3 regions of the Paenarthrobacter sp. TA1.8 genome follow, and region 2 is predicted to be linked to each of the others. Evidence: riboswitches for the same ligand, from Rfam matches in the RefSeq annotation. Region 2 holds a riboswitch; each other region holds the start of a gene.
What was found. Region 2 has a riboswitch for cyclic di-AMP ahead of ACNAOT_RS21400 (hypothetical protein). Riboswitches for the same ligand answer to the same signal wherever they lie in the genome.
Positions count from the first base shown of each region.

Region 1 (9,740 bases), 1.4 Mb from region 2:
CCAAATGCAGCCACGTCCCAGAACGCCGTGGAGCCGCCAACGCCGAGGACAACCTCGTAGCCTTCAGGTGCGCGGAAGAACTGGCTGAGTCCTTCGCGGACCGAACCCACAAGGTTCTTGACCGGAGCCTGGCGGTGGGAGGTGCCGAGGATGGTGGTCGATGCGGCAGACAACGCTTCGATCTGTTCCGGGCGAACCTTGGACGGTCCAGCGCCGAAGCGTCCATCCTTGGGCAGCAGATCGGCGGGAATGGTGATGCTGTTGTCGCTCACGTAGGGCTCCAATGGGTGTCGGCTAGAGATGGGAGGTGGCATGGGGCATCAACTGCCCCTTCGACACCCTAATTCTGCCTGACACGGCCCGGGCGCAGGAACCTGCAGCCGTCATAGTCCGCCACGTGGAATGCAAATGAACCGGATGCGACCGGAATTATCCAGAGTAATTCCAAATAAGCTAGGCTGGTGGTTGGCGTTCATGGGGCGGCGGTGCACACCGTCCGCCCTTGCTGGGGACGCGGTACGGTGGAGATTACGCAAGGAACTGCGTTCGAGGAGAGCTGAGCTGGATGACGGATCTGATCGATACCACTGAGATGTATCTTCGGACCATTTTGGAGCTTGAAGAAGAGAACATAGTGGCTCTCCGGGCCCGCATTGCCGAGCGATTGCGCCACTCCGGACCCACGGTTTCCCAGACCATCGGACGCATGGAGCGCGACGGCCTGGTGATTGTGTCCAACGACCGCCACCTGGAGCTCACTGAAGTGGGCCGGAAACGCGCCACAGAGGTCATGCGCAAGCACCGCCTTGCGGAGCGCCTGTTGGCCGACGTTATTGGCTTGGACTGGGCCTACGTACACGATGAAGCGTGTCGCTGGGAGCATGTCATGAGTGAGCGCGTGGAGCGCCGGCTTTACGAGCTCCTGGAGCATCCCACAGAGTCTCCCTATGGCAACCCCATCCCGGGGCTTGAGGCGCTTGGTGGCCTCGCCAGCCAGCCCTTCCCCCGGCTGGATGTCAATCTGCTGCAGGCCATGGACGGCTACGCCACTGATTCCCGCGTTGTGGTCAGCCGCCTTGCGGAGCCCATCCAAGTCGAGCCGGAACTTCTCACCCAGTTGGATGAGGGCGGAATCCGTCCAGGCGCAACAGTGTCGCTGGAGCGCGTCGGTGAGTACATCTCGGTCCGCGTCCCGGGTATCGAGGGCGCCTTGGAGCTACCTCCTGAAGTTGCTGCGCACGTCTTCGTCTCCCTCAGCTGACCGGCACCGGGCCAGCACAGTGTCAAACCTCACTTTTGCGCCTTCGGCGCGCGTGTGACCTGCGGTTTTTCAAAATTGATGATAAGGGCCTCCTTCGCTTGCCCCGCTCCTGTTGATAACGAATTTATTACCAAGAGCCTTAATCCCCTATAGTTATCTACTAGCGCTGATACCAAAGCGTTACCTGATCCGGAGCCGAGCTCTGCCAGCGGATCAGGTGTGCCACCCACCACTGGCAGAGGCGGGGGAACCACAAGCGGCTGTCTAAAGAAGCAGCCTTGGGGTGAAGTCCGCAGCAGAAGTGCCCACGTATGCAAGTCCCTCTTGGGATACCTGTGTGCCGTGAGCGCCTCGTGCGGACCGGGTCTTTGTACTCTCTGACCCGAATCCGACAGCTAACTTCGCAGGCTTTTGAGAGAGGAACAGAGTTTGACATCGCAGAACGTCAGGGGTCGCCGCCGCGCGTCCGGCCCCGCTGCTGAGCTGCGGCCAGCCACCGTCGTAACGGAGATCCGGCCTCGCGACACCGAGCGTCAGGTGCGCCGCCGTAAGAGCCCGCTGCGCCAGGTTGCCGACTTCGCCGCTGCCAGCGGCGTCGGGCAGAAGGCCGGTGTTGCGCTTGCCGCCACCGGACTTGCCCTGACTGTCGGTCTGCCGGCCACGAGTCCCGTCATGGCCACTTCGGAATCAGGCCAGACTGAGTCTGCCCTCGCCGTCGCCGCCCCCGCTGGCAGCCAGCCCGAGGTTTCCGCCGCCGCGTCAGCCAAGATCGACTTCAGCCGCGCCGCCGTCGCCACTTCTGCCGACCCCGATGGGAAGCTGAAGCAGCTGCTCAGCGCGCAGTCGACTGAGAGCATCCAGCGGGCCTCGTCCGTTGGCAGCATGGCCAGCCCCCTGGACACGCTCACTACGGCATCCCCTTTTGGTTACCGCATCAGCCCCCTCACGGGTGGCGCAGGTGACTTCCACCGTGGCCAGGACTTCGTTGCCCAGTGCGGCACGGCTGTGCATGCAGCGGCCACCGGCAAGGTTACGTTCGCCGGATGGCACGAGTACGGCGGAGGCAACCGCGTTGTCGTTGACCACGGCAATGGCCTCGAGACCACGTACAACCACCTGTCGTCCTTCACCGTCCAGGTAGGCCAGACCGTAAACCGCGGCGACACCGTCGCCCTGAGCGGCACCACGGGCGCTTCCACCGGCTGCCACCTCCACTTCGAGGTCCAGGTCAACGGTGAAGTTGTAGACCCCATGGGTTGGCTCTAAGCCATTTGATGGTTGCCTCTCGCATTAGCGGGACGCCCCGTGACCTGAATGTGACATTCGCTTTCAAGTGTTGTAGCGTACAGAGCGCATCGGCTTTTTAGGGGGCCGGTGCACTTGAGTGGATTGCCTAGCTCTGCCACCGCTCAAGGTCCGTTCGCATAAATCGTCTGGCAGGGGCGGGGGAACCACTTCTGGCCTTCGAAAGAAGGCCTTGGGGTTAAGTCGCAAAAGCTTCCTTGGAAGCAGCGCGGCCGGATGACTCCCATCCGAATCCGACAGCTCACCTCGCAGGCATTGGGAGAGGCTACCTACGTGTCATCACGCACTACCCCTGCGCGCCATCGCGCCCAAACGGTTCGCACGAACCCGTTGAACACTCTTTCCAAGGCTGTTTCCTCCAACGCAGGTACCGTGGGCCGCCAGGCCGCCGTCCTTGCAGCAGCCTCAGGCCTCGTCCTCACCGTCGGCTTGCCGGCACAAGCAACAGACACCGACGTTTCCAAGTCGGAGGCCTCCAGCACCCAACAGCTGGTTGCTACCGCGGTGATTACCGCAGAACCGACAGCCACTGTCTCCTTCGAGAGCCCCACCGTGGTCACCCTGGAAGCCCCCAAGGTAGTACAGCGCGCAGCGCAGGTTACCGAGCGCGCGGCGGCCACCAGCGAAGAAACAGCGGAAGCAGTTACAGCGAAGTCTTCCGAGGCCAAGGATTCGGCCTCCAGTGCAGCTGCCTCCGGTCTCGCCGCCATTGCCTACACCGGCATCGGCTCTCCCTACGTTTGGGGCGGAACCACACCCAACGGTTGGGATTGCTCCGGCTTCACCCAGTGGGTCTACGCACAGGCCGGAATCAGCATCCCCCGCGTCAACGCCTGGACGGCCATGACGCCCACCAGCACTCCTGCTCCCGGCGACCTCGTCATGCAGAACGGCGGAGCCCACGTAGGCATCTACGTCGGCAACGGCATGATGATCAGCGCTTTGAACCCCGGCCAGGGAACGCTGCTGCACTCCGTAGCGTCCACCGGCACCTCCTCGTTCTACACCCTCCGCTAGAAAAATCCGGTTCGGGGTCGGCCGGCATTCCCCACATGCTGGCCAACCCACTACCCGCGTGCACCCCAACTGCATGCGGATACGAAAAGAGAAAATCATGACCAGTGCAAACAAGGTTGCACGGCACCGCGCTGAGGCCCCCAAGACCAGCTCGCTTGCCGTCATCGCCAAGGCCGTCAGCAACAACGCCGGTGGCGTTGGCCGCCAGGCGGCAGTTATTGCCGCAGCTTCAGGCCTGGTCCTGACCAGTGGCATCGCAGCCAACGCTGCCGATACCAACGTGGATCGCGAATCGACGTCCACGTCCACTCTTGACGTGCAGTCGGTAGTCCAGGCCACCATCGCCGCGGACTCCACTGTGGCCATCTCCTACGAGCGCCCCGTGGTCACAACGGTGGAAGCCCCGGCTCCCGTGGTAGTCGAGGAAGCTCCGGCCAAGGTTGAAGCCAAGGTCGAGAGCAACGAGGCAACCGCGGTTACCGCCAACGCAGCTCCGGCAGCCAACGCAACCGTTGCCGTCAGCAACGCGACCCCCGCTCCGGCAGCTCCCGCCGCATCCAGCGGCCTCGGTGCCGCTATCGCTGCTGCAGCTTACGCCCAGCTCGGCGTCACCCAGGACTGCACCATGCTTGTGACCAACTCCCTGGCCGCCGTGGGTATCAACTTCCACGACTGGCCCGCTGGCTACCTCTCCCTTGGCCGCACCGTGAGTGCAGCTGAAGCCCAGCCCGGCGACCTCGCCTACTACGCCAACGGCGGTTTGGCCGGACAGGCCCACATCGCTGTATACGTCGGCAACGGCCAAGCAGTTCACGGTGGATGGAACGGATCCACCACGGCACTGTTCAGCGCCAACGTGGGCTCCGGCCCGGTCTTCATCCGCGTCAACGGCTGATCCACATCGCGTAAGAGCACCCCGCTGGCTTTGGCCGGCGGGGTGTTCTGCTTTAACCCTTGCCGGCTCGTGGGATGCCAGTAGTAGTGGGCGTGCGGCCACCACCCACTTTGGTTCTGAAAGCCGCCCGACTCGCCGCAAATCACGTGTGTCGGGGCGGTTATGCCCCTCAAAGTAGGTGGTGGCGGCACACCAAGTGGCCCTTTGATTTTCCGCCACATCCTTTAACCGCGCATGAACTTTTGCCGACACTGCACGCGAAACGACGGAAAAATTCGTTGATACGGCATATAAGTGCTTACCCTTATGTTGTCGATCCACAGCCCGTACATGCAGAGGGCAGCCGGCCCTCGTGCCCCTGACGGGTGCGGCCGTGAAGAGGTACGTGCATGCGCACACTCGTTCTGAATGCTGGATATGAACCGCTGGCGGTAATAACATTCCGCCGGGCGCTGGTCCTTGTGCTCACTGGGAAAGCTAGCGTGGTGGCCGAAGGCGACGAGCCTGTCGTCGGGCCACAGGAGATACTCGGAAGACCTTCCGTGATCCTCCTCAACCGCTACATCCGTCCCCGGTACAACAGGATTACCGCCGTGAGTCGCCGCGGGGTACTTCGCCGCGACGGCCATCGCTGCGCCTACTGCGGGAAAACAGCCCACACCATAGACCACGTCCACCCCAAATCCAGGGGCGGCGCGGATTCCTGGGAAAACCTGGTTGCGGCGTGCTTGAAATGCAACAACGCCAAGAGCGACCACACGCTGGCAGAGATGGGTTGGAATCTCCGTTTCAAGCCCGGCGTGCCCCAGGGAACCATGTGGCAGATCAAAGAACTCGAGAAACCTGCGCCGGACTGGGACCCGTTCCTGTTGCCGGAATCCGCTGCCTGATCGATTTCTGCTGGTCTCCAGCCGTCCCGGGTAATCTGGGCGGATGGAGTTCAATGCCGTGATTTTGGCGGGTGGCCGGGCCACCCGTCTCGGGGGCGTGCCCAAGCCATCGTTGAAGTACGACGGCGGCACCCTCCTTTCCCATGCCCTGCAGGCGGCCCGGGGTGCTTCGGCTGTGGTGGTGGTGGGACCGGACGTTCCGGTCGGGTCGGAAAGCACGCAACTACCGGTCGGCGTTCTGCGGGCACGGGAAGAACCGGTCTTCGCCGGTCCCGCTGCGGCAATCGCGGCCGGCCTGGCTGCGTTGAAGAATAGTCCGAGCACCCCGTGGACCCTGGTGCTGGCATGCGATATGCCGCACGCTTCCCGCGGCGTAGACCTTCTTTGGGCTGCCCTCGCATCCAGTCCAAACGTGGAAGGAGCCATGGCTGTCTCTCCTGACGGACGGAAGCAGCCACTCCTGGGCGCCTACAGTACAGCTGCGTTGGAAAGGGAAGTGGCCGTAGCTTCCGGAGGCTCGGGGTTAACGAACTCTTCAGTGTTCCGCCTGCTTGCTAGGCTGAACGTGCTGGACGTTGACGTCCCCGCGGGGTCCACGGATGACGTGGATACGTGGGAGGACGCCGCGGCTTTGGGCATTAACTACGAGTTGGAGGCGGACGTGAAGAGCCAGGAAGAGACGCTCGAGGAATGGTGCCGCACACTGCTGCAGGCTTTCGAGCTTGAGGGCGTGGAAGTGGACGTTAACGAGGTACTCGCGGTTGCTGGGGTGGCAGCACATTCAGTGGTGCGCCCCGCCGCGCCCCTTACTACGTTCATTGCCGGATACGCGGCAGGCATGGCCCGGGGGATCGGTCAGGCCAGCGATGATGCGTCCATGAACGCTGCCTTGGAACTGGCCCGCAAAGTAGCCAAGGAGTACTCGGAGTCCGGGACTGACCCGGAATGACGACGGCCCCCAACGAGGGCCATCACGCGGCACACACCTGGCAGGAGGCCCGGCAGCGCGCGTTCGATGTTGCTGCTCCCATTCCGCCGGGGCCCGTGCCGCTCAGCTCCGCACTCGGCCGCACCCTGGCGTCCGATGCCCTGGCCCTGCAGGACATGCCCCACTATGCTTCGTCGGCCATGGACGGGTGGGCCGTCAACGGCAGCGGTCCATGGATCCTGACCGAGCCCGGGCAGCGGCTCGCACCGCACCAAGCGAGTCCCATTGTCACCGGCGGTCTGATACCGCCCGGTGCCAAGGCTGTTCTGCGCAGCGAGAGCGGCGTTATTACCACGGACGACGACGGCCTGCCGGTTCTTGCGCTGGGCGGCACCGCCAAACCAGGCGAGCCCCGCAACGGGCAACACATTCGTAAAGCTGCAGAAGAGGCCGCTGAGGGTGACGTCCTGTTGAAAGCCGGCACAGTATTGAATCCGGCGCATATTGCCTTGGCAGCGCTGGCGGGTTTGGACCACTTGGAAGTCCTCGGAAAACCGTTGGTCCGGTTCCTCCTGACGGGTTCGGAAGTCGTGGCACGGGGTGTTCCCATGCCCGGGCAGGTCAGGGACACCTTCGGCCCGCAGCTGGGTGCCGTCGTCGGGCTCTTGGGCGGTATAGCAGGGGAGCAGCTCAAGGTGGGCGACAGCTACGAGGAGTGGATTGCCGCACTTCGGGACACAGAGCCCTCAGCAGATGAACTGACACCGGACGAACCGTACATCGAAGCGGAGGCCCCTGCCGACGTCGTTGTTACTACGGGCGGAACGGGACGCTCGGGAACGGACCACCTCCGCAAAGCCGTGGCTGAGCTGGGAGGCAGTTTGCTGATCGATGGCATCGCGATGCGGCCGGGCCATCCTGCCGTGTTGGCGGAGCTGCCTGATGGCCGGTTTGTGTTGGGGCTGCCGGGGAATCCGCTCGCCGCGATGATGGCCTTGTTTACCGTCGGGGGCCCGCTACTGGCTGCTTTGGGCCACGGTCGCTTGGAAGAAGTGGGTGAGGTTCCCTGTGGCACCACTATCGACGCCGACCCCGGACGGACCCGCTTGATGCCGTTCAAGCTCGTGTACGGGCTGGCGTCGCCGGCGCAGCATGCAGGTCCCGGAATGATGCGTGGCTTGGCGGGCGCACACGGTGTAATGGTGGTGCCGCCCCACGGTGTCCAGTTGGGCGAGATGGTGCCAGCGTTCGCATTGCCTTGGGGGAAACCGCTGCCCGTGCCGAAGGCGCCGGAGGACAAGGCCCGAAAAGCCGCGCCCCGGCAACAGAGGAAGGCTCCTTCCGGACCGGTTGACTGGAGCGCGTTGGACGCTTGAGGGACGCCTTGAGCGGATTCTGGACTGAGGACAAAGTGCAATGATGGACTCATGAACAGGCATGCTCCAGAACAGGACATCAACGAAGATGACCTGCAAATCCACCCGCCCAAACAAGCCGCGGCAGGCCTTAAAGCTGTCACGGTTGCCCTTGAACGAGGTTACGCCCAAGCCGGAGTGACCCGCACGGTCCGTTCCATGCTCAGGGTCAACCAGCATGATGGTTTTGACTGCCCTGGGTGTGCATGGCCGGAATCGATCACCGGCAGGCGCAGCCCCGCAGAGTTTTGCGAGAACGGCGCCAAGGCCATCGCCGAGGAGAGCACCACCCGGACAGTAGGTGCCGAATTCTGGGCGAAGCATTCCCTTGCGGACCTCGAGGACAAGACGGAGTACTGGCTGGGAAGCCAAGGAAGACTTTCCGAGCCGGTTGTCATCAAACCAGGCGACACCCACTATTCTCCGATCAGTTGGACTGACGCCTTCGCTTTGATCGGCGAACACATCAACGCCACCACACCTGACAAGTGTGTGTTCTACACCTCCGGCCGGACGGCCAACGAGACGGCCTTCATGTACCAGTTGTTCGCGCGGAGCCTCGGCACCAACAACCTTCCAGATTGCTCCAACATGTGCCACGAGTCCTCCGGCAGCGCCCTCAACCCGACCATCGGAATCGGCAAAGGCACTGTTTCCCTGGAGGACATCCACCATGCGGAGCTGGTTCTGGTTGTGGGCCAAAACCCGGGAACCAATCACCCGCGCATGCTGTCCGCCCTCCGTGACTGCAAGAACAACGGCGGAAAAATCATCGCCGTCAACCCGCTTCCCGAAGCCGGCCTCCTGAACTTCAAGGACCCCCAGTCCCTCAACGGTGTTATCGGCGGCGGCACCACCATCGCAGATGAGTTCCTGCAGATCAAAGTGGGCGGCGATCTCGCGTTGTTCCAGGCGCTGGGCCACCTGCTCCTGGAGGAAGAGAAACGCAAACCAGGGACCGTCGTCGACCATTCCTTCATCGGGAAGCAGACCGAAGGCTTCGAAGCCTATAAGGAAGCCCGTTCGGTGCTGGACTGGGCTGAGACGGAACGCGCAACAGGGCTGAGCCGGGAAGAGATCACCAACGCAGCCGGGATGATGGCGGAGTCGAAGGGAACCATCATCTGCTGGGCGCTCGGATTGACCCAGCAACCGCACTCTGTGGATACGCTCCGCGAGATCATCAACCTGCTTTTGCTGCAGGGCAACTTCGGCAAGCGGGGAGCCGGCGCCTGTCCCGTCCGGGGCCACTCGAACGTGCAGGGCGACCGGACCATGGGCATCTGGGAGAAACCCAAGGAATCCTTCCTGGCCGCGCTGGACAAGGAGTTCGGCTTCCACATGCCGCGGGATCACGGCTACGACTCAGTGGAAACCCAGCACGCCTTGGAAAAGGGTGAAGTGGATGTTTTCGTCTCGATGGGTGGAAACTTCGCGGCGGCTGGATCTGACACCGCAGCCTTGGAAGATGGCCTGAAGAAGGCGGGACTCACCGTCCACATCTCCACCAAGCCCAACCGGGCACATATCGTCCACGGCAAGACGTCCCTGATCCTGCCCACGCTTGGCCGGACGGACACTGATGACAAGCACCCCAAAGGCAAGCAATTCCTCTCGGTGGAGGACTCCATGTCCGTCATCCACAAAACGCAGGGACGGCTGGAGCCTGTTTCAGAACACCTCCTGAGCGAACCGGTGATTGTGGCACGAATGGCCCAAGCGACGCTGGGGGACAGCCACAGTGTGGACTGGCGTGCCATGGCCGAGGACTACGACGTGATACGCGACCATATCTCCCGCGTCATTCCGGGCTTTGAGGATTTCAACGCCCGGGTCCGCACCAAGAACGGCTTCGTCCTCCCCAACCCTCCCAGGGATACCCGTACCTTTGCCACGGACATCGGTAAGGGGCGTTTCTCCGTTCGGCCGCTTGAGTACCTTGAGGCACCGGCAGGCCATCTGATCCTCCAGACTGTCCGCAGCCACGACCAATACAACACCACGTTCTACGGCCTGGATGACCGGTACC
Region 1 is NZ_CP184287.1:1,113,520-1,123,259, forward strand. It holds gene serC (phosphoserine transaminase) at 1-272, opposite strand, end outside; gene ACNAOT_RS05405 (metal-dependent transcriptional regulator) at 566-1,261, shown strand; cyclic di-AMP (ydaO/yuaA leader) riboswitch at 1,445-1,686, shown strand; gene ACNAOT_RS05410 (M23 family metallopeptidase) at 1,691-2,527, shown strand; cyclic di-AMP (ydaO/yuaA leader) riboswitch at 2,666-2,835, shown strand; gene ACNAOT_RS05415 (C40 family peptidase) at 2,840-3,583, shown strand; gene ACNAOT_RS05420 (NlpC/P60 family protein) at 3,681-4,478, shown strand; gene ACNAOT_RS05425 (HNH endonuclease) at 4,868-5,368, shown strand; gene ACNAOT_RS05430 (NTP transferase domain-containing protein) at 5,412-6,317, shown strand; gene ACNAOT_RS05435 (molybdopterin molybdotransferase MoeA) at 6,314-7,672, shown strand; gene ACNAOT_RS05440 (FdhF/YdeP family oxidoreductase) at 7,724-9,740, shown strand, end outside.
Region 1: another riboswitch for cyclic di-AMP. It lies ahead of ACNAOT_RS05410 (M23 family metallopeptidase); the one in region 2 lies ahead of ACNAOT_RS21400 (hypothetical protein).

Region 2 (9,740 bases):
GATCGACCTCCACTTTTTCGGCTTGGAAGCCTTCGCGCCGGAGAATTCCATGGGCAGCGCGATCCTGCTGGTCCCGGATACGGGTGTGCTTTACGACGAGTTCGCCGCCGGACTTCGTGCTGCCTTCGGGAAGTTGCCGATCTCCGGAATCCCCCGGATCACTCGGCCCCGCAGGAAACAGGGGACAGCGGCCGGGTTCACCGTTGTGGACCCGGGAGGGAATTGGCTACGAATCTACGCTCTGGGGGCAACGGAGGAAGATGGCAGGGCTCGGAGAGCCGCCTGGAAAGAGTACTGATGAACGCTACGCGGCAAGGAGATGCCCGCGGGGATGACGCCATAGCGATATCGGTGCTTGAGGCCGGGTTGTCACGTCATGCGGATGCCCCGGACGTGGAAAAGCTACCGCTGCTGGTGTATCTCGCTGAGTTGCAGCTACGCATCGGGAACCTCGAGTTCGCGGCGCAAGCCCTGGATTCCGTGGACTCCCTGGCCCTGAACCCCGTGGAACGTGAAGGGTTGGCTGCAGAGTTGGCCAACGCCGCGGAGCTCCGAGCGTCGTTGTAGGGCTAGGCTTCTGCCATGGCATTGATAGCTCCCCGCGTCACGGCTGGCCTCCCCGCCGATGACGCCCGGAATCTGGCGCGCTCCCTTGAGGACAGCAACGACATCACCGTGTTCGTGGATGGCACGGTCCACCGCCTACCGACCCAGGCGAGGGACGCCGTCGTCGATCTCCTCGCGAGACTGAGCCGCGGCGAAACAGTGACGGTGGGCAGCGTCGAGGAAATGCTCACCACATCGCAGGCCGCAGAGCTCGCGGGCATCTCTCACACCTATCTGCGCAACATGACCGACCGAGGCGAGATCCCGGTGGAGTACCGGGGAACGCATCGTCGGATCCGGCAGGCTGCCATCATGGCCTGGCTGGAAACGCAGAAGAAGAGGCAGCAGGCCGAGGCGAGCGCAGGGGCTGACGAGTCCACCGATTCCCACGGCTAGCCACCACGAGTCGCCAGCATGCTGTTCAATAGCGGTATGGCTTCAAGTAAACCTTCCACCGTCTGGCCTGTGGTGCACCATGAACGCCGTGCCCTGTTGCAGGATTTGGAGCCGCTTCCGGCAGCTCAATGGCAGACGCCGTCGCTGTGTGCCGGTTGGAACGTGCACGACGTCCTTGCTCATGTAATCGACAGCGCCAAGACGACGAGGTTGAGCTTCATCCGCCGGCTGGTTGCCTCCCGAATGGACTTTGACCGTGATAACGCCGTGGGTGTGGAGCGCGAAAAGACACGAGAACCTGCGCAGACGTTGAACGGGCTGCGCGCGGTGCTTTCGCGGACCTCGGGCCCGCCGGCGAGCTTGGCTACCCGATTGGTTGAGGCGTTCGTCCACGGAGAGGATATCCGGCGCCCTTTGGGGATCCATCGCGACTACCCCGCCGAGCACGTGGCCACCGCCCTTAGCTACCAAGTGAAGACCACCACCAAAATGGGTGGCGGCAAGGAAATCGCTGAGGGCTGGCGCTTGGTAGCCACTGACACGTCATTCCGCCATGGCAACGGTCCGGCGGTTGAAGGCTCCGCCCTGGCCCTGCTGTTGGCCGTCTCCGGTCGGCCCATCGGAGCCCACGAAGTGAGCGGGCCAGGGGCTCCCGTGTTCCTGCAGCGCTTGGAAAACGCGTGAACGCGCTGGGCAAGGCGCGCTCCAAGGCGGCAACACTTCTGTCCGCCGACGTCGAGGTGATGGGCCTGACCGGGCGGATTCTCTGGACCGAGGGCACGCCGCGGCCGGAGCTGGGCGCAGAGCCCCGGAATGAGCCGGCATACATCTTGATTCACGGCATTGGCGTGTCGCATCGGTATTTGGCACGGCTGCATGGGGTCCTGGCCGCGAACGCGCCTGCCTATGCGTTGGACCTGCCTGGTTTTGGCGGCACACCCAAGCCCGGCCGCCAGCTGTCCGTGGAGGATTACGGCGCTTTCATTGCTGAGGCGCTCAAAAGCTGCGGCATCGATTCCTATGTGTTGGTGGGCCACTCGATGGGCGTGCAGTTTGCCATCGAGGCGGCCTTGCATGCCCCGGATCAGATCAGGCAGTTGGTGCTGATGGGGCCGGTGGTGGATTCCCGGCACAAGAACGTTCGCCGCCAGTCCCTGGCACTCTTCATGGACGGACTGCTCCGTGAGAGCCCGTCATCCAACTGGATCGTCATCTCGGACTACTTCCGCTGCGGCCCGCGCTGGTACCTCACTGAGCTTCCCGTCATGATGAGTTACCCCACGGAGAAACGGCTCGCCGGCGTCCACGTGCCGGTACTGATTCTGAGGGGAAGCCGCGACCATGTGGCAGGACCGGACTGGGCGTTGCGGCTATCAAGGACGGTCGCGCAGGGGCGTTTGGTGGAAATTCCGGGGGTCGGGCACGTGGCGCAGCACATGCGCCCCAAGGCTGTGGCGGATGCCATCCGGAGCTTTGTCACCGCCACGACGCCTCACCGTTGACCCCTGACGCACGACGCCGGCGCACGAGTTGAGCGTCCCGTGTTGGGTTGGTAACGGGCTCGGTTTGTCGGCTCACCTTGTTGGCTTAGCTGGTCGCGGTTAGGCTGGCGGAGCAAGCACATTAGTAAGTTTGCTTACGAAAGGGCTGATCGTGACCGACAAAGACTCGAATGAGGAAACCCAGGGCTTCGGCGCCACCGGCGCCACAGGGCCGCTTGACACTACGTCCGATGCCGACAGCATCCACGAGGATCCCGACATGCGCCAGGATGAGGACGAGGATCCCGCCGCATCCGCCAACCCCGACCCCCTCGACGGCAACGTCACCGGCTTGGAGCCTGGCGGCGGAGTCCCTCCGGGAGAAACCCCGCCGGCCGAGGGCAGCATGAGCAGCGATCAAGGCCACGAGGAGTAACACAGTCGCCAACCCGCGGCTCCGTTGGTACCCAGCGACATAGCAGCGGGTTGGCAACGTCCTAGCTGTGCGGCAGCTGCAGGATCTCCCCGAGATCGTATTCAGCGGGCTCCTCCAGTTGCGAGTACGTGCAGCTCACGGGGGTCCTGTCCGGCCGCCACCTACGGAACTGCGTGGTGTGCCGGAACCTGCCGCCTTCCATGTAGTCGTACTTCACTTCGATCACGAGTTCGGGGCGCAGGGGCACGAACGAGAAATCCTTGCCCCCGCTCCACCGACTCTGGGCGCCGGGCATGCGTGAACCCCCGGCCGCTTCGTCCTGGTTGGCCCACTCACCCCAGGGGTGCTCGCTGAGTTCGACTTGATACGGCTCAAGCTCGGCCACCAGGGCCTCCCTCCGGGCCATGGGGAACGATGCCACCACTCCCACGTGATGCAGGCGGCCAGTGTCATCGTGGAGGCCCAGCAGCATCGAGCCAACAACCTTCGCGGTCTTGTGCCAGCGGAAACCGGCCACCACACAATCCGCCGTGCGCTCGTGTTTGGTTTTGAACATCACGCGCTTGTTGGGTTGATAGGCCCCGGTCAACGGCTTGGAGAGCACCCCGTCCAGTCCCGCGCCTTCCAACTGCACGAACCATTCCTGCGCCCGCTCGAGATCCGTCACTGCCGGGGTCACATGGACAGGCGGCTCGGCCTTGGCGAGCGCACGCTCCAGGATGGCGCGGCGCTCGGAGAACGGCTTGTCCATGAGGTTCTCGTCGCCCAGCGCCAGGATGTCGAACGCAATCATGGAAGCCGGAGTCTTCTCGGCGAGCATCCTCACGCGGCTGTCGGCGGGATGGATCCTTTGCTGGAGTACCTCGAATTCGAGCCTCTTGCCCTCGATCAGGACGATCTCGCCGTCGATGACGCACTTGTCCGGCAGGTTCTTCCTGAGAGCCTCCACCACTTCGGGGAAGTAGCGGGTCATTGGCTTCTCGTTGCGGCTGCCCAGGATGATCTCGTCACCATCCTTGAAGACGATGGTCCGGAATCCGTCCCATTTGGGTTCGTAGTGCCCAACATCGGGGATGGTCGGAACGGATTTGGCGAGCATGGGCGAGACGGGTGGCATCACAGGCAGGTCCATAGACAATGTCTACCTGTCGGTGCACCACGAAGCTAGTGTTAGGCCATGGATATCTTGCTCGTGTTGGCGGCAGTGCTCGGATTCCCGGCCCTGCTGGCCGGCGTTTGGTCCTGGTCATCGCGCCGGAGCAGCCAGGGCAAAGTCCGGCGTGGAGCCACCGGCGGGATCCTTGGAGTCGTGGACGAAGTCTTCCGCCCGGAAACTCATCAAGCCGTGCAGATCCAGAAGATCCAGCATGAGTTGCCGGCTCCCGCACCGGCACCGAAGCCTAAGTCATAGAAACCCCTCGGTTGGGCAGGCCTACCGCCCGTTACATTAATGTGACTTTACTTTCCGGCTCATGTACCGTCGTAGGGCGACCCGTATCTCCGCTGGGCCGCTTCCGGATTGACGCCGAGCTCTGCCGCAATCCGGGATCCGCCAGACCCGCGGCAGAGGCGGGGGACCCACAGTTCCCGGGCTTGGTATCCAAGTCCTCGGGGTGAAGCCGCTTAGGCGGCCGGACGGCCTCGTCCGAACCCGACAGCTAACCTCGAAGGCGTTGAGAGGCAACCACCATGTCCCCAACCATGGATCAGCCGCGCCGCGCCAACACTGAAGGCGAGCGCACCAAGCCAACCGGACGCCGTCGGGCCCAACCCAGCGGATTCCCCACCGGAAACCCAGATGACACTGGCGCGACTAACACTGACGCTGCTGTAACAGGCACGGTTAACACAGGCACGACGCCGGAACCCGCCACTGCGGCCATGCCCACCACGGTGGCGCCTGCCACTCGTGCGGAAATTCGTGCAGCCGAGCGGGAGCGTGCAGCCCTTGCCGTGATTTCCCCTGAGGCCTCGGCCCCACAGCCGTCGCCCGAACCGTCCGAGCAGGCGGAACCCATGACTGCCGCGATACCTACGGTGCAGCCAGCGGCTCGGAGGTCGACCACACCGGGACCCCCTACCGCGGCGATCCCTATTGTGACCCCGGCCAGCGCACCCCCTGCTGGCGTGGAGCCGGATCCTCAGGAGCTGAGCGCCCAGGAGCCCGCAACCGCAGCAATTCCAGTGGTTCAGGCTTCAACGCCGGAACCTGCCACGACGGCCATTCCAGTAGTGCCTGCCCGCGAAGAATCCGCGAGCACCCCCGAAGCCGCCGGGTCACCGAGCAACGACTCGCCCCGCACCGAGTCCCTGCAAACCGAGTCACCTCGGGGTAAGTCTCCGGCGCAGCTTGCTGCCGCGGCAACGGCGTCGGCAGCACTGGCAAGCCGCAAGGATGTTCGCCGGCAGGCTGCCGCACCCTCTGACGCACCCTCTGCGGCCAGGCCCAGCCTGGGGTCCACCTCCTCCTTCGGCCGCGAACCCCACGCCGCCCTTCGGAAAGCAGCGTCGGTCAAGCACATGAGCCAGCGCATGGCCGTGGTTGCAGGTGCGCTTGGACTAGTGCTGACGGCCGGGACCTTGGGGCAAGCCCTTGAGCTTCCGTTCTTCGGCCAGGAAACTCCTACGCATGAAGCCAGCGGTGCCGACAGGAATTCGGGCTCCGCGGCCCCTGCGCCCAGTGCCTCGTATTCCACGGCTTCCGCACCATCAGCGTCGTCGCCAGCAGCCTCGTCACTTGCCACAGCGTCCTCGGAAGCCGGCCAGCCCGCGACATTAGCCGAGGCACCCGCGGCCGGGTCGTCGTCGCCGGCTCCGACCCCGAAGGTGTCCCTTGCCAACCCGGTTTGGGTTCCATCGACTGTCCCCTCCTCAGTCCCGGCCGTCCCTGGGGTGACAAGCCCAGCCCCCACCCAGCCAGCTCCCGCGCCGAGCGAGGTGCCGTCGGACACGGTCACCACACCGCCCACTACTCCGACGCCCACAACCTCACCGACCCCGACGGTCACACCAACACCGACGCCGACGCCCACACCAACGGAAACTGCAACCTCGACCTCTAAGCCCCGGCCGAGCAAGCCGCAGGCCGCCTCGGCCCCCCAGCCCAGCGAATCTGCGCTTCAAGACATCCTGGACGCAGCCCAGAAGGTCCTCGGTTGAGCACCCGCCTGCCCCGTACCTCCACTCACGCGGGGTGGCATAGCCGGTACTGCAGCAGCAGCCGGACTGCCGCTTTCCGTCGCCGGATGGGACGTTGGAGCTGCCAGCGTTTGCGGCGCTCGTAGGCTCAGATCCGCGGCCGCCCGGCCCAGCGCCGCGCCTTCAGGGCCGCATGTAACTCGAGCCGGATCGCGCCACTCAACGGATCAGCACCGATGAGTTGGCGGATCCGGCCGAGCCGGTTATAGATGCTGCTCCGGTGGAGGTGAAGTTTGGCGGCGACGTCCTGCACCGAGCCGTCATTGTCATAGAGCAGTTCCAGGACAGGCAGGAGTTCGCCGTTTTTGTCCTGGTCCTCAAGGGCCTCAAAATGCACCGATCCTGTGTCATCCCAGCCGCCGGGTGCCACCAGACGATCGAAAAGTTGATAGACACCAACGGTCCGGCTGTCCACGAGCTCACCTAGCGGGAGATCCACGGCGGCCGCCTGCGCAGCAACCTTCGACTGACGGTAAGCGCCCGATAGCTGCCGGATGACTTGGAAGGGTTCACTGATGCCCAGGATCACCCTTTCCACCTTGCGGCCAGCGCGCTTCGCAAGCTCCAGTTGATAATGCACCAGCACCTGGGCATGGTCTGCCCGGCCGCCCGACTCGCGGAACAGGACCACCGAATGCGTCTCCGTTCCGGCGCTGAACAAGGCGGCGTTGACGCCGATAGTGGACTGCAGCGCCGCTGATCGATGCGTCAGGGTAGCGGCAATAGGATCGACGTCGGACCTCGCACCATCCGGGTCGAGTATGGTGACCAACTGCCACGGACCGCGCCCTTGGATTTCCTTCCAACCCGCGACGGCGGCCACCGCGTTCGATTCGCCGCCGCAGGCTGACAGAAACTCCTGCTCACGCCTTCGCCGGAACTCCGATTCGGCCGTATTGGAATCAAGGAGCAAGCCCGCCAACAGGTCCAGCTCGTCCCGCACGCCGGGCAGTTCGGCGAGTATCGCCGTCGCACTCTGTTCTTCAAGGTCCAGCTGCACCCACAAGTACCCCACGCGGAAACCGCGGACCAAAAGTGGCACGCAGACGCGGCCCAGCATGCCGAGTTCGTCGTTGGCAGGAACTACGACGGGTCGCACGGCCGTGGCGATGCCATGAGCGAGTTGCCAGGCGCTGACGTCGCCGGGGACCCGCTTGCTGAGGAGGAAGTTCACGCGAACGCGGTCGGCGTGGGACTGGTTGGAGCTATAGGCGAGAAGAACGCCGTCGAGATCTTCCAAGGACAGTCCGCGGCCCAGCTTCAAGGCAACGCGTTCAACGATCTGTTCCACGTCCTGCAGCATCTGGAAAGCGTACCAACAGCAGGCGACACTTGACGCTCTAGTGCTCGACAAATGTCGAGCTGGCTGGCATAAGATCCCTTGATTTCCGGACTTTCCGCGCGAGGGCGGCCCCGGGTCCATGTCGCCTGCCTCACAGCCGGATCTATTCTGGAATCACAGCCCGCAACACATTTTTCGGCCGAAGAGGCCGCTAACGATGGAGCCCACAGATGATCATCGGTGTCCCCAAAGAAATCAAGAACAACGAGTTCCGCGTAGCCATCACGGCCGCCGGTGTCCACGAGTTCCGCACCCACGGACACACCGTTCTGGTTGAACGCGGCGCAGGCCTTGGCTCGGGCATCACCGACGAGGAATACTCGATTGCCGGCGCCGAAATCGTCAACGAAGCAGATGACGTCTGGGCCCGCGCGGACATGGTCATGAAGGTCAAGGAACCCATCGCGGCCGAGTACCACCGCTTCCGCAAGGGCCTCATCCTCTTCACCTACCTGCACCTTGCCGCAGAGCCTGAGCTCACCGCCGAGCTCATCAACTCCGGCGTCACGGCCATCGCTTACGAAACCGTGCAGGAAGGCCGCACCCTTCCGCTGCTCGCCCCGATGTCCGAGGTCGCAGGCCGCCTGTCCGTCGTGGTTGGCGCTTCCTCACTGATGGCTCCGGCCGGCGGCAAGGGCGTCCTCCTTGGCGGCGTACCGGGCGTGCGCCCGGCGAAGGTTGTTGTCCTCGGCGCAGGCGTTGCGGGAACCAACGCTGCCGCCATGGCGCTGGGCCTCGGTGCTGATGTCACCATCATGGACATCAACATCAACCGGCTGCGCGAACTGGACGCCCTCTACCAGGGCCGCCTGAAGACCGTTGCCTCCAACGCCTACGAGATCGAGAAGTCAGTTATCGACGCAGATCTGGTGATCGGCTCCGTCCTGATCCCGGGCGCCAAGGCTCCCAAGCTGGTCACCAACGAACTGGTTGCCCGCATGAAGCCCGGCTCGGTTCTGGTGGACATCGCTGTTGACCAGGGCGGCTGCTTCGAGGACACGCACCCCACCACCCACCAGGAACCGACGTACAAGGTCCACAAATCGATCTTCTACTGCGTTGCCAACATGCCTGGCGCTGTTCCGAATACCTCCACGTACGCACTGACCAACGTCACCCTGCGCTACGCCGTGGCACTGGCCAACCTGGGCGTCAAGGCGGCCTTCGACCGCGACCCCGCCCTGGCTGCCGGCCTCAACATCGCCGCCGGCCACGTGGCGCACCACTCCGTTTCCGAGGCGCACAACCTGCCCCTCGTCAACGACTGGCACACGCTGGTCTCCGCATAGCTTCAAGCTCGACGGCGGGGTGCGGCTTCCACGCGAAGCCGCACCCCGCCGTCGTGGTTTAACGCGCGCCGAGATGGCACTTAATGCCAATGTTCCCGAAGAACATTGGCATTAAGTGCCATCTCGCGGGGAGGTTTGGGGCCTGGAGACTAGGGCTTTCCGGGGAGCGACGGGATTAGCTCCGAGGGAACCGGGACGGGGACGCCCGAAGGGCCGAGCTTTGAGGGATCAATCTTGGAGGGATCGATCTCCGGTGGGGTGACAGGCAACCCTGGCGGTGTGGGGATGACGCCGTTGCCGGGCTCCCTGTGCGACGGAGCCTTAGGTGTATGCGGCGACGCTCCACCGGGCTGCGGCTCAGGAGCGGGAACCACCGGGATGCCCGGCGCGGCCGGCGTCGGCTGGGGTACGACCGTCGCAGGAGCTTGCTGCGGCTCTTCCCGGACAGGCAAGGGCTCTGGGCTGGTACCGGCTGGGGTATCGGGCTGGGGAGCACTGCCGGAACCGGGATTTAGTTGTGAGACCACCGAACCGATGGCTGCCCCGAGGTGCTGGAATGCACCCGGCAGGCCGCCCTCGGAAGCGACGGCAGCGGTCGCGCCGCCAGCCAAGGACACGGCTACGGCGAGGCCTGCGATGACCGTCCGACGCTTCTTCCGACGCCGGGCGGCAAGTTCGTCAACAGGCACGTCGTTCGCAGGCAGGTCGTTCGCAAGAGCGGACTCCGCAGCAACTGTGGCGAGTACCGCCGTTGGTGCACCCGCCGATGCCGCCGGACCGTCCGCCGTCGTGATCCTCTGGGTGGCAGTGATCTGCTGGGTGGCTGCGGCCGGGCTGCTGACCATGAGCGCGCGGACTGCTGCGGACGGCAAAGGGGCAGTGTTCGCCAAGGAACGGAGCTCGAGGAGTTCAGTGCGGAGGTCGGCGTCGCCTGTGAGGCCGGCGTCGGCCAACAGGAAGTCGATTGCCTGCTGGTCATGACGTCCGCGAGG
Region 2 is NZ_CP184287.1:4,593,535-4,603,274, forward strand. It holds gene ACNAOT_RS21360 (hypothetical protein) at 1-298, shown strand, start outside; gene ACNAOT_RS21365 (hypothetical protein) at 298-567, shown strand; gene ACNAOT_RS21370 (helix-turn-helix domain-containing protein) at 583-1,002, shown strand; gene ACNAOT_RS21375 (maleylpyruvate isomerase family mycothiol-dependent enzyme) at 1,021-1,686, shown strand; gene ACNAOT_RS21380 (alpha/beta fold hydrolase) at 1,746-2,504, shown strand; gene ACNAOT_RS21385 (DUF6480 family protein) at 2,656-2,919, shown strand; gene ACNAOT_RS21390 (ATP-dependent DNA ligase) at 2,981-4,051, opposite strand; gene ACNAOT_RS21395 (hypothetical protein) at 4,097-4,330, shown strand; cyclic di-AMP (ydaO/yuaA leader) riboswitch at 4,460-4,606, shown strand; gene ACNAOT_RS21400 (hypothetical protein) at 4,609-6,078, shown strand; gene ACNAOT_RS21405 (PucR family transcriptional regulator) at 6,206-7,420, opposite strand; gene ald (alanine dehydrogenase) at 7,630-8,748, shown strand; gene ACNAOT_RS21415 (hypothetical protein) at 8,898-9,740, opposite strand, start outside.

Region 3 (9,740 bases), 710 kb from region 2:
GCGGGATGTTGTGGATGTGCTTTTGGAAGCCACCCCCAAGGGCGTCGATGTGAACATGATCCGGGAGCACATCGTTGCCGTGGACGGTGTGGTTGATGCCCATGACATCCACATCTGGACCATTACATCCGGCGTTCCTGTGTTCTCAGCGCACGTGGTGGTGGAGGACGCGGTCCTCAACGCCAGCGGGGCGGACAGCATCCTGGATCAGCTGGGCTCCTGCCTTGGCCTGCACTTCGACACCGAGCACTGCACTTTCCAGTTGGAACCGGTGAGCCACTCCGAGCACGAGTCACACCAGCACGCCTGAAACTTTTTCACTGCCCGGGGTTTTCGGTGGTGATGGTCCCGGCAGCGCCGTCCACAGTGATGTGCTGGCCTGTGCTGATGCGCGATGTGGCGTCCGGGACGCCCACCACAGCAGGGATACCGTACTCACGGGCCACCACAGCTCCATGCGAGTTGGCTCCTCCCATCTCCATGACCAGCCCTCCTGCGGTGAGGAACAGGGGCGTCCAACCAGGGTCCGTTGACGGTGCCACGAGGATTTCTCCCGGTTCCAAGTGGGCGCCAACCGGATCCATGATGACGCGAGCGGGAGCAGATACAAGACCTGCCGACGCCGGACTGCCGGACAAAGTGCCGGGGCGCTGCTTACCTTCGTTCCGGCCGGGCGTAGCCTCAGGTTCAGTCCCGTCCGACAACAAGACCCTGGGAATGTGTCTGCGGCGGAGTTCCTGGTGGTACTGCGCGCGGCGTTCGGCGATCACTTCGCGGAAGTCGTCTCCTGCCAGGGCGATCTCGACGTCGTCGAGGTCCAGGAAGAAAACGTCTTCAGCCCGTTCGATGCGCTGTGCTGCCGCAAGCTCATTCCCGATCAGGAGCAACTGCTTCCTCGCAGCTGAAAGCCCCAGAACCAGGTTGTACTTGGGCAACTCCCGCAATCCGGCGAAGCGCCGTGTCCGGTCCAAAGCAAGTCTCACGATCACCGCGTGCAACGGACTCTTCAACCGGGCGCGGGCCACGAAACGCGCTACCTGTTCATCGGCGTCGAGGGCTGCTTGCTTGAACTGTTGGTCAGGCGCTTCGGCCTCGCCCGAGAGCCTCAGATAGTTGGCTATGACACCGAGGATGTGCGTTGGGTCATCGGACCAGCGGGGCATGCCAAGGTCGATCTCTGCAACCGCCCTGTGTCCGTATTTCAGCAGGAACCTCTCCAAGCCGGCCTGTGCAGCTGCAGGGAGCTGCGCTGCCCGATACTTTTTCACCAGCTCTGCCGGCGTTCGGCCAACCATGGAAGCAACGGCGTCCGGATCGTCACGAATCTCAGAGGCGAGCTGCCACAAAGCCAGGTCCATCTCAGTGGTGACGTTGTTAGGTAGGCCCCGGATTACTGTTTGCAGCTCGCTGTACGGCGCTTGGTCACCAAGAATCCGTCTCACCAGCGCCAGCATCGCGAAGCCGAGAGCAGGAAGGGGCAGCACCTGGGGAACCGTAGCGAAGACTTCCTCTCCCAGGATTCTCTGGACGTGGCCGAGCCGCTGGTGGGGTGTGGCTTCCGTGGGGACGGAGAAGGTGGTGGGTAACTCCGTGTTGAGCCGCTCCACACGCTGCATTGCTTTGCTTGGGCGGAACAGACCACGGAACAGTGACTCGGGGACACGGTACTTAGCCGCTACCGGAGCCACATGGCGGATCAGTTTCCTGGGTGTCTTGATGGTCACTGCGAAGCGCGAGTCGTCGAAGAGCCCACGCATAATGGCTGCGGAGCGTGCTTCCATAACGTCAAAAACCCGTGGCACGATTGTCCGGCCCACCCGGCTTCGCAGCACCGCGCTGAAGTCGAAGAAGATTCGTTGTCCGGCCTCGTAGTAGGGAGGCGGACCTGACCGGGGATTGGGAACGTCGAAAGCCGCTGTCTTGGCGACGCTTGAGCCTATGAGCCGGATTCCGGCCAACCCCATGGGCGTCAGAGGCCTGGTGAGGCCCTGAGCGAGGCTGAAGTTCAGAAACGCGTGCTCCCCGGGAGCCGGGGGCGTGCGCGTGGTTTGCGGGTACAGCGTGGTGATGGGCCTAGCTTGCGTAAGCCACAACTTTCCGTCGTCGTCGATTGCCCATTCGGTGTCTTGCGGAGCGCGGTAATGCTCCTGGACCTCAAGGCCTAGCTTGGCAAGCTCGAGGACCTGACGGTCACTGAGGCAGGGCTGCGGTTCCTCAATTCCTGATTGACTGGGGAGTTCCAAGCGCTCCGTGCCGCCGCCAGGCTTGGCACGGATCTCCACTTGCCTATCCCCCACGGCCCTTTCCACAATGGCACTACGATGGGCGTCCACAACGTAATGATCCGGATTCACAGCGCCCGAAACCACGGCCTCCCCTAAGCCAGGGCTCGCATCAATGACGGTCTCATAGCGATTCCCCGTCACCGGGTTGGCGGTAAACATGACGCCCGCGGTAACGGCATTCACCATCTCCTGCACAACCACTGCGAGGGACACAGTTCCGTGGTCGATCCCATTGGTGGTCCGGTAGGTCACTGCACGATCTGTCCAGAGCGATGCCCAGCAGCGGCTCACGGCATCAAGGACCGATTCAACGCCAACGATGTTCAGGAAGGTGTCCTGCTGTCCGGCGAAGCTAGCGAACGGCAAGTCCTCTGCAGTGGCCGACGACCTCACCGCGACAGGGACGTTGTCCCCCAAATCTTCATAGGCAGACCGAACCGCTTCGGCGATCCCATCGGGCACCCCGGCGTCGAGCACCAAGGACCGGGCGCGGGCGGCTAGCTCATTGAGCTGGTCCATGCCGGAGGCGCCGGTGTCGGAGGCGTCCATCCCGGGGGCGTCCATCCCGGAGGCGCTGGCCTCCTCCAAAGCCGCAAGGACAGACTCCAGGCCCACACCCGAGAGAGCCTGCCGGTAGGCGGCAGTTGTGAGGCAGAATCCGCGCGGAACCGGCAGGCCGACGCTGGCCAACTCGCCCAGATTGGCGGCCTTGCCACCAACGCGGGGAAGCATGGTTCCCCGGATTTTGGCGATGTCCAAGACCAATACCGGATCCTGCGACGGCTCCCCGGGCCGCTTCTTGTCCATGGACGTAACAGGCTCAGGGCTTAGGCAGCGCCGAGCATGGGCCCAAACTTGTGGCGGTCAGCGAGCCTGGGATCCTCACGGTCCGGAACAACCATTACCGGCCCCTTGGAGTGGTGCAGGACCCCATCCGATGTAGAACCCAACAGCATCCCCGCGAAACCGCCACGGCCCCGTGTACCCAGAACCACCAGCTCGACGCTGCGGCTGGTTTCCACCAGAACATCAACGGGGGAACCATCCCGGAGTTCCGTTTCCATGGGCAATGAAGGGAAGTGGCTTCTGAGCCAATCGGCCCCGGCGTCCAACTGGACTTTGATATCTGCAAACAAGGCATCCCGGTCCAAGGGTGCCGGAACCCATGCCAAGGAACCGCTGTACTGCGGCACAGCACAAATCACCCGGAGCTTGGCACCCATGCGCTGTGCCTGCTCGGCAGCTTCGAGCACGGCCACACGGGCCTGCTCGGAACCGTCCACGCCTACGGCAACTACGTTTTCCACAGTACGTGGGCCTGCCTTGGCATGTTCAGCCTTGATGTGTTTGTCCTCAGTGCTTTCACCAAGGCGGTCGGCACAGTAGAGCGGGACTGTCACCGTGGGGCATTTGGCGTGGGCGGGCAAGGCACTGCTGACCGAGCCAAGTAAACGCCCAACGAAGCCACCGCGGCCCCGGCTGCCGAAAACAAGGAGGGCGGCCTCGCTGGAAAGATCCAACAGGACACCAGCGGCGTCGCCGTTCTCGACAGAAGCGTCGACGTCGATGGCATATCCGGACACCTTATCCAGGGCCTGCCGGACAATCGCATCCGCACCCTCGCGAATCACGGAATCGTCGACCGTTGCGTAGCCGCCATCCAGCCCGGAGGCGGCGAAAATGGGCACGGAATATGCCGTGACGATATGCAAGGGAAGTTGCCGACGTTCGGCCTCCCGCGCGGCCCAAACCAAAGCACATTGACCATGCTCTGAACCGTCCACTCCCACCACGATGCCACCGGGTTCCACGGCTTGCTCCTGGCCGTCCTGTGGCTCTTCACTGTGTCTGCCGTGCTGGTCCATGGGGGCCTGCCTCTCCACCTACTGCTTGATGTTCCGGCTATTCTGCCAGAGGTTCTCCGCGTCGGATTCCCTCACTGTTTCATTGTCAATGGCCGGAGCAGGAGAAACCGGGAAATTTCTCCTCCCAAGGCCAACTATTCTCGTTCAGCAGTACCGAATCAAGACGACATCGGGCTATGTGCATAACGGTCCGGGCTCGGTTCCCGGGCTCCCACATTGCGCTTCGGACGAACACACAAAACGCACGGTCGCGGAGGCTATCCATGGCCGAAAAAGTTCGGTAGTGTTCGAGTCACCGAATGGCCGGCAAACGTGTTTCACACCACATACTCCGGCCATTTATTTGCGGCCGCTTGGGGAACTCGGACGCGATCCCACGCGATGCCGTAAGGCACACACGTCAAGGAGGAACCAAGCAGTGTCACTCACGCCTGATTCCGGCACGGAGCGCACCACCACCGTGGTCATCGGAGCCGGCCTGTCCGGCTTGGCAGTTGCCAGCGAGCTCAGCCGCTATGGCGTGGGCTCAATCGTCGTAGACGGGTTTGGTGCACTGTCCACCGCAGGGCCTTCTGTCCACACAGGCATGCTTCAACGCACCGAGGTGGCCGATCCTGCAGCCATGCAGGAGCGCAACGAAATCCTCCGACACCTGCGGAACTACGCCGCCAACCACCAACTGGACGTTCGCAACACCACCCGCGCCGTCCGCCTTGATTTCCTGGGGTCAGACCCCTCCCGGCAGATCGGGTACGGATTGGCGGCCAGCATGACCACGGCCGGTCTCAGAACAGGCCTCCACGTATCCGGCCCCCTCGAATCCACTCCACGCCAGTGGGCAGTCCACACAGCCAACGGCGTCCTCTTGGCAGACCACGTAGTAGTCACACGCTGCGCCCAAAGCCAGTTGCGGCGCATGCTCGCCGAACTTGGGATAGCCGTTGGCCAGAACTTCGCGGCCGCCATGCGGGCGGTAGGGATGCACCTGGTGGGCGTTGGGGACCTCATCACCCCGTCTCCCAAGGAAGTGCTGCGGCAAGCCAAGGCAGTGGGCCAAGCCATCTCCTCAAAGGTTGCCCTGCCCGCAGGTCCGGGCATCGCCCTCGCCTAGGGGCACCTCATCTAGGGGCTCTACGCCTATGGGCCCACACGGGCCCCGCCGCCCACGCGGCTATCGACCCGCCGTCGAACGTTCCGCGCTGAACAATCTCTCCCCGCTGAACATTAACAAACAGAACTTAACGCCAAAGGCCGGTGCCTCCAAAGACAATAGTCTTTGAAGGCACCGGCCTTTGAACTGAAGCGTGAGGCTTTATGCGCCAGCGCGTACGTAGGTCAGGGGACCCGTTGCGGTCAACCAGCTGATCGGGTGGATACCCGTCTGGTTGCCGTTGATGCCACCGCTGATTGCCTGGCCGTTGCCGATGTAGATAGCAACGTGGCCGGACTGGACGATCATGTCACCGGGCTGGGGATCGCTAACGACCTTGCCGTAGTTCATGAACTGCATGGGACCGAGGTCGCCTACCGGGATGCCAGCGGAGCCGAGAGCCTTCTCGACCATGGCGGTGCAGTCCTGGAAGACGCCGATCTGTGCGTAAGCCGAGGCAACCATGGCTGCGTTGACGCCGCCAACGGCGGGAGCAGCAGCTACAGGAGCAGGGGCAGCCGGTGCGGCAGCCACAGGAGCAGCAACCGCAGCCTGGGCGGCGACGGGAGCTGTTGCAGCAGCAGTGGTGACGGCTGCCTTCTGGACCACAGGGGCCTCAACAACGGGAGCCGGCTTTTCGATGACCGGAGCTGCTACGGAAGCAACGGCCGGACGCTCGAAGTTGACGGTAGCCGTCGCCAGGGCGGTTACAACCTTGGTGGGTGCCTCGGAAACGGTCTCAGCGACCGTTGCGGGGCTGGAGTCGCGCTGAACCGGTGCCTCAGCTGCGTGAGCAGCAATGGAGCCGGTCAAAACGAGGCCCGAGGCTGCTGCGATAACAGCTGCCTGGCGGCCAGCGCCGGAAGCGTTGCTGGCTACTGCCTTCGAGATGGAGATGAACGGATTAGGACGTACGCTGTCCGCCTTACGACGGCCGCGAAGAATGCGTGAAGACATGAAAGAGCCTCTCCCGATGCCTGCGAGGTTAGCTGTCGGATTCGGATGGGAGTCACCCGGCCACTATCCCCCGCTGTTCAGCGGAAGCTTCGTGACTTCACCCCAAGGCACGCTCGAAAGCGGCCTAAATTGGGTTCCCCGTCTCTGCCGTAGGTTTGTCTGCGAACGGATTCCGGACTGCGGCAGAGCTAGGCAATCAGGCCGGAAGTGCCCGCTACGTGGAACAGGCACAGGTACTACCGTACGCGATGATTCCTCCGAAGTCACATTTAAGTAACGGGAAGTGGGCTTCTGGCGTGTCGCAGTGTCCGTTTCGAGATATTCGCAGGTACGTAGAAAACCGCGTTATTCCGCGGAAGTATCGCCATCAGGGCTGTTGGAAGCTGCAAGTTTCTTCCGTGCGGTAACAGCAAGGTAAATAACGAGACCCACAGCAACAACAGCCAGCCCGACAATGCTCCAAGGGAAAGGTTGGGAGGCGTCAGCGGCAGGCTCGCTGCTGCCCGTTCCCGGCGCTGCGGTACCCGCCGTCGGTACTGCGGCTGACGGCGCCGACACCGACGGCGAAGCACCAACCGGGCCAGTCGCCGTCGTCGTGCTTCCCGCGGCGGCCGTGAACGTGAAGGTGCCCTCAATGGGGTGGGAATCCGAGCTGACTACACGCCATACCACGGTGTATTCACCAGCTGGAGCGCCCTCGCGAAGCTTTTGGACAGCCTGGCTGTCAATGATTTCGACCGGACCGTCCGTCCAGTTCTCACCGCCGGACGTCACGGTGACGCCGGAACCAATCGCGAGCGGGCGGTTGTTGAACGTGATGGAGACCGACGCCGGGACTTCCGCCACGCTGGCACCGTTGGCTGGCGCGGTTGACTCGGCGACGTCGTGCGCGGTCGCCGGAGCCGCGGAAAACAGCAAGGCGGACGCGAAAGCAAGGGCAGCGACGACGGCGGCCAGAAGCGGTCGGATGGTACGCATGGGGCGGTTTCTCCTAGTGTTGGCTTCCTTACAGACTAGGCGAATCGTTCAAAGGGCCCACACCGGACAACATAGGATTTGAGAGCAAACTCCCCTCGATCCCCGGAGACCTTCATGCTCAAACAAGGTTCTGCAATCGACCGCTACTTCAAAATCTCCGAACGTGGATCCACGTATTCGCGGGAAATCCGTGGCGGCTTCGCGACCTTCTTCGCCATGAGCTACATCGTGGTGCTGAACCCGCTGATCCTCTCCGGACCCGACTCGAGTGGCGCGTCGCTGGGCTTCACGGCCGTGGCAGCCACCACGGCGTTCGTTGCCGGCATCCTGACCATCCTCATGGGTGCGTGGGCCAAACATCCGTTTGCCGTGGCCACAGGCTTGGGCGTCAACGCCTTCGTGGCAGTCACGGTGGCTTCCCATCCCGGATTGACCTGGCCTGACATGATGGGGCTCGTGGTGCTGTCCGGCATCACCATGCTCATCCTGGTGCTGACCGGTTTCCGGACAGCCGTGTTCAAGGCGGTTCCGGAGGCCCTGAAGACGGCAATTGTTGTGGGCATCGGCCTCTTCATCGCACTCATTGGCCTGGTCAACGCCGGTTTCGTCCGCCGCATCCCTGATGCCGCCGGCACCACCGTTCCGTTGGGCCTGGGCGTGGACGGAAAGCTCATGGGCTGGCCGACACTCGTTTTCGCGGTGGGCTTGATCCTGACCATCGCCCTGGTGGTCCGAAAGGTCCGGGGCGCCATCCTGATCGGCATCGTGGTCTCCACTGCGCTGGCCGCCATCCTCGAATTTACGCTCCACATCGGCCCAAGCTTCGACGGAACCAACGTCAACCCCCGCGGCTGGTCATTGGTGGCCCCCACTCTCACCGAATGGGGCGCCCCGGATCTGTCCCTCATCGGCAAGGCCAACCCTTTCGGTGCTTTTGAACACCTCGGCTTCATCGCGGCGGCTTTGCTGGCATTCGTGATCCTCCTGAGCATCTTCTTCGACGCCATGGGCACCATGGTCGGGCTGGCCAACGAGGCCGGAACCGTGGACAAAGACGGCAACATCCCCAATGTTGACCGCGTCCTTCAGGTTGATGCCCTCGGTGCAATCGTGGGCGGCGGAGCTTCCGTTTCCTCCAACCAGATTTTCGTCGAGTCCGGCGCCGGCATTGGAGAAGGTGCCCGAACCGGTCTCGCCTCGATCGTCACCGGTGTCCTCTTCCTGGTGGCCATGTTCTTCACGCCGCTCATCAACCTGGTGCCGTTCGAGGCCGTGGCTCCTGCCCTGGTGGTTGTGGGCTTCATGATGGTCTCCCAGGTGGGCAAGATCGATTGGCAGGACTGGGGCGTCGGAATCCCCGCGTTCCTGACCATCGCCCTCATGCCGTTCACCTATTCAATTGCCAACGGCCTCGGCGCCGGCTTCATCTCCTACGTCCTGATCCGCACGTTCCAGGGCCGCGCCCGCGAAGTCCACCCCTTGATGTGGGCTGTGGCAGCCGCGTTCCTGCTGTTCTTCGGCATCGGAACTGTGGAGGAGTTGTTGGGCGTCAAGTAGGTCCTCGCCGAGATGGCATTTGATGACGGTGTTTGGCGCGAACATTGGCATTAAATGCCATCTCGCGGCGTCTACGGGGAGCCTGAGTCCGGGGTTTCAGACACTCCCGCGACGGAATGGCTGGTTTTGGGTTCCCATGTCCGGTGTGCTTGAAGCATGGAAACCAGCCTCTTCACCGTAGATGTCGCGCCTGCCCCCTGGACGGGTCGTTTTGATGGCGATGGCGATGAACACCGGCGGTGGTGGCAAGCAGTAGCACCCCACGAGACCTCTGCCTCCGAAGCAGCTCCGCGCCCCGCCGTCGTGCTTGGTTTCTGCAGCGACGCCGGCGTCCTCCGAAACCAGGGGCGCGTTGGCGCTGCTGCTGCTCCCGCCGCCATCCGCTCTGCGTTGGGGCCGCTGGCGTTCCACCTTGATCGTGACGTTTTCGACGCCGGTGACGTGGTTGTGGAGGACGACTCACTGGAGGCGGGCCAAGAGCGCGCCGGACGCGCCATCTCGGGACTGCTCGACGCCGGCAATCTCACCGTGGTGCTGGGCGGGGGCCACGAGACCGCCTTCGCCAGCTACTTGGGCGTGGCTGGTTCCGCAGCAGTTCGCGGCAAGCGACTGGGTGTCCTGAACCTGGACGCCCACTTTGACCTGCGGGATGAACCGATGCCGAGCTCAGGGACGCCCTTCCTGCAGATGGCCCACGCGGAAGCCGCCGCGGGGCGTGAACTTCACTACGCCGTCGTCGGCATCTCGGAGCCCAACAACACGCGGACGCTCTTCAACACGGCCCGGCGCTTGGGCGTGAAGTACCTGCTTGATGAGCAGTGCACTCCGGAAGCAGTAGAGGTCTTTGTTGCCGACCTCCTGGCCGGGGTGGACGTGTTGTACCTGACCATCGATCTGGACGTGATGCCGGCGTCGGTGGCACCCGGGGTGAGCGCGCCCGCCGCATAC
Region 3 is NZ_CP184287.1:399,142-408,881, reverse strand. It holds gene ACNAOT_RS02115 (cation diffusion facilitator family transporter) at 1-310, shown strand, start outside; gene ACNAOT_RS02110 (PEP/pyruvate-binding domain-containing protein) at 318-3,092, opposite strand; gene ACNAOT_RS02105 (universal stress protein) at 3,113-4,150, opposite strand; gene ACNAOT_RS02100 (FAD-binding protein) at 4,569-5,261, shown strand; gene ACNAOT_RS02095 (NlpC/P60 family protein) at 5,463-6,257, opposite strand; cyclic di-AMP (ydaO/yuaA leader) riboswitch at 6,261-6,452, opposite strand; gene ACNAOT_RS02090 (copper resistance CopC family protein) at 6,603-7,235, opposite strand; gene ACNAOT_RS02085 (NCS2 family permease) at 7,350-8,792, shown strand; gene hutG (formimidoylglutamase) at 8,949-9,740, shown strand, end outside.
Region 3: another riboswitch for cyclic di-AMP. It lies ahead of ACNAOT_RS02095 (NlpC/P60 family protein); the one in region 2 lies ahead of ACNAOT_RS21400 (hypothetical protein).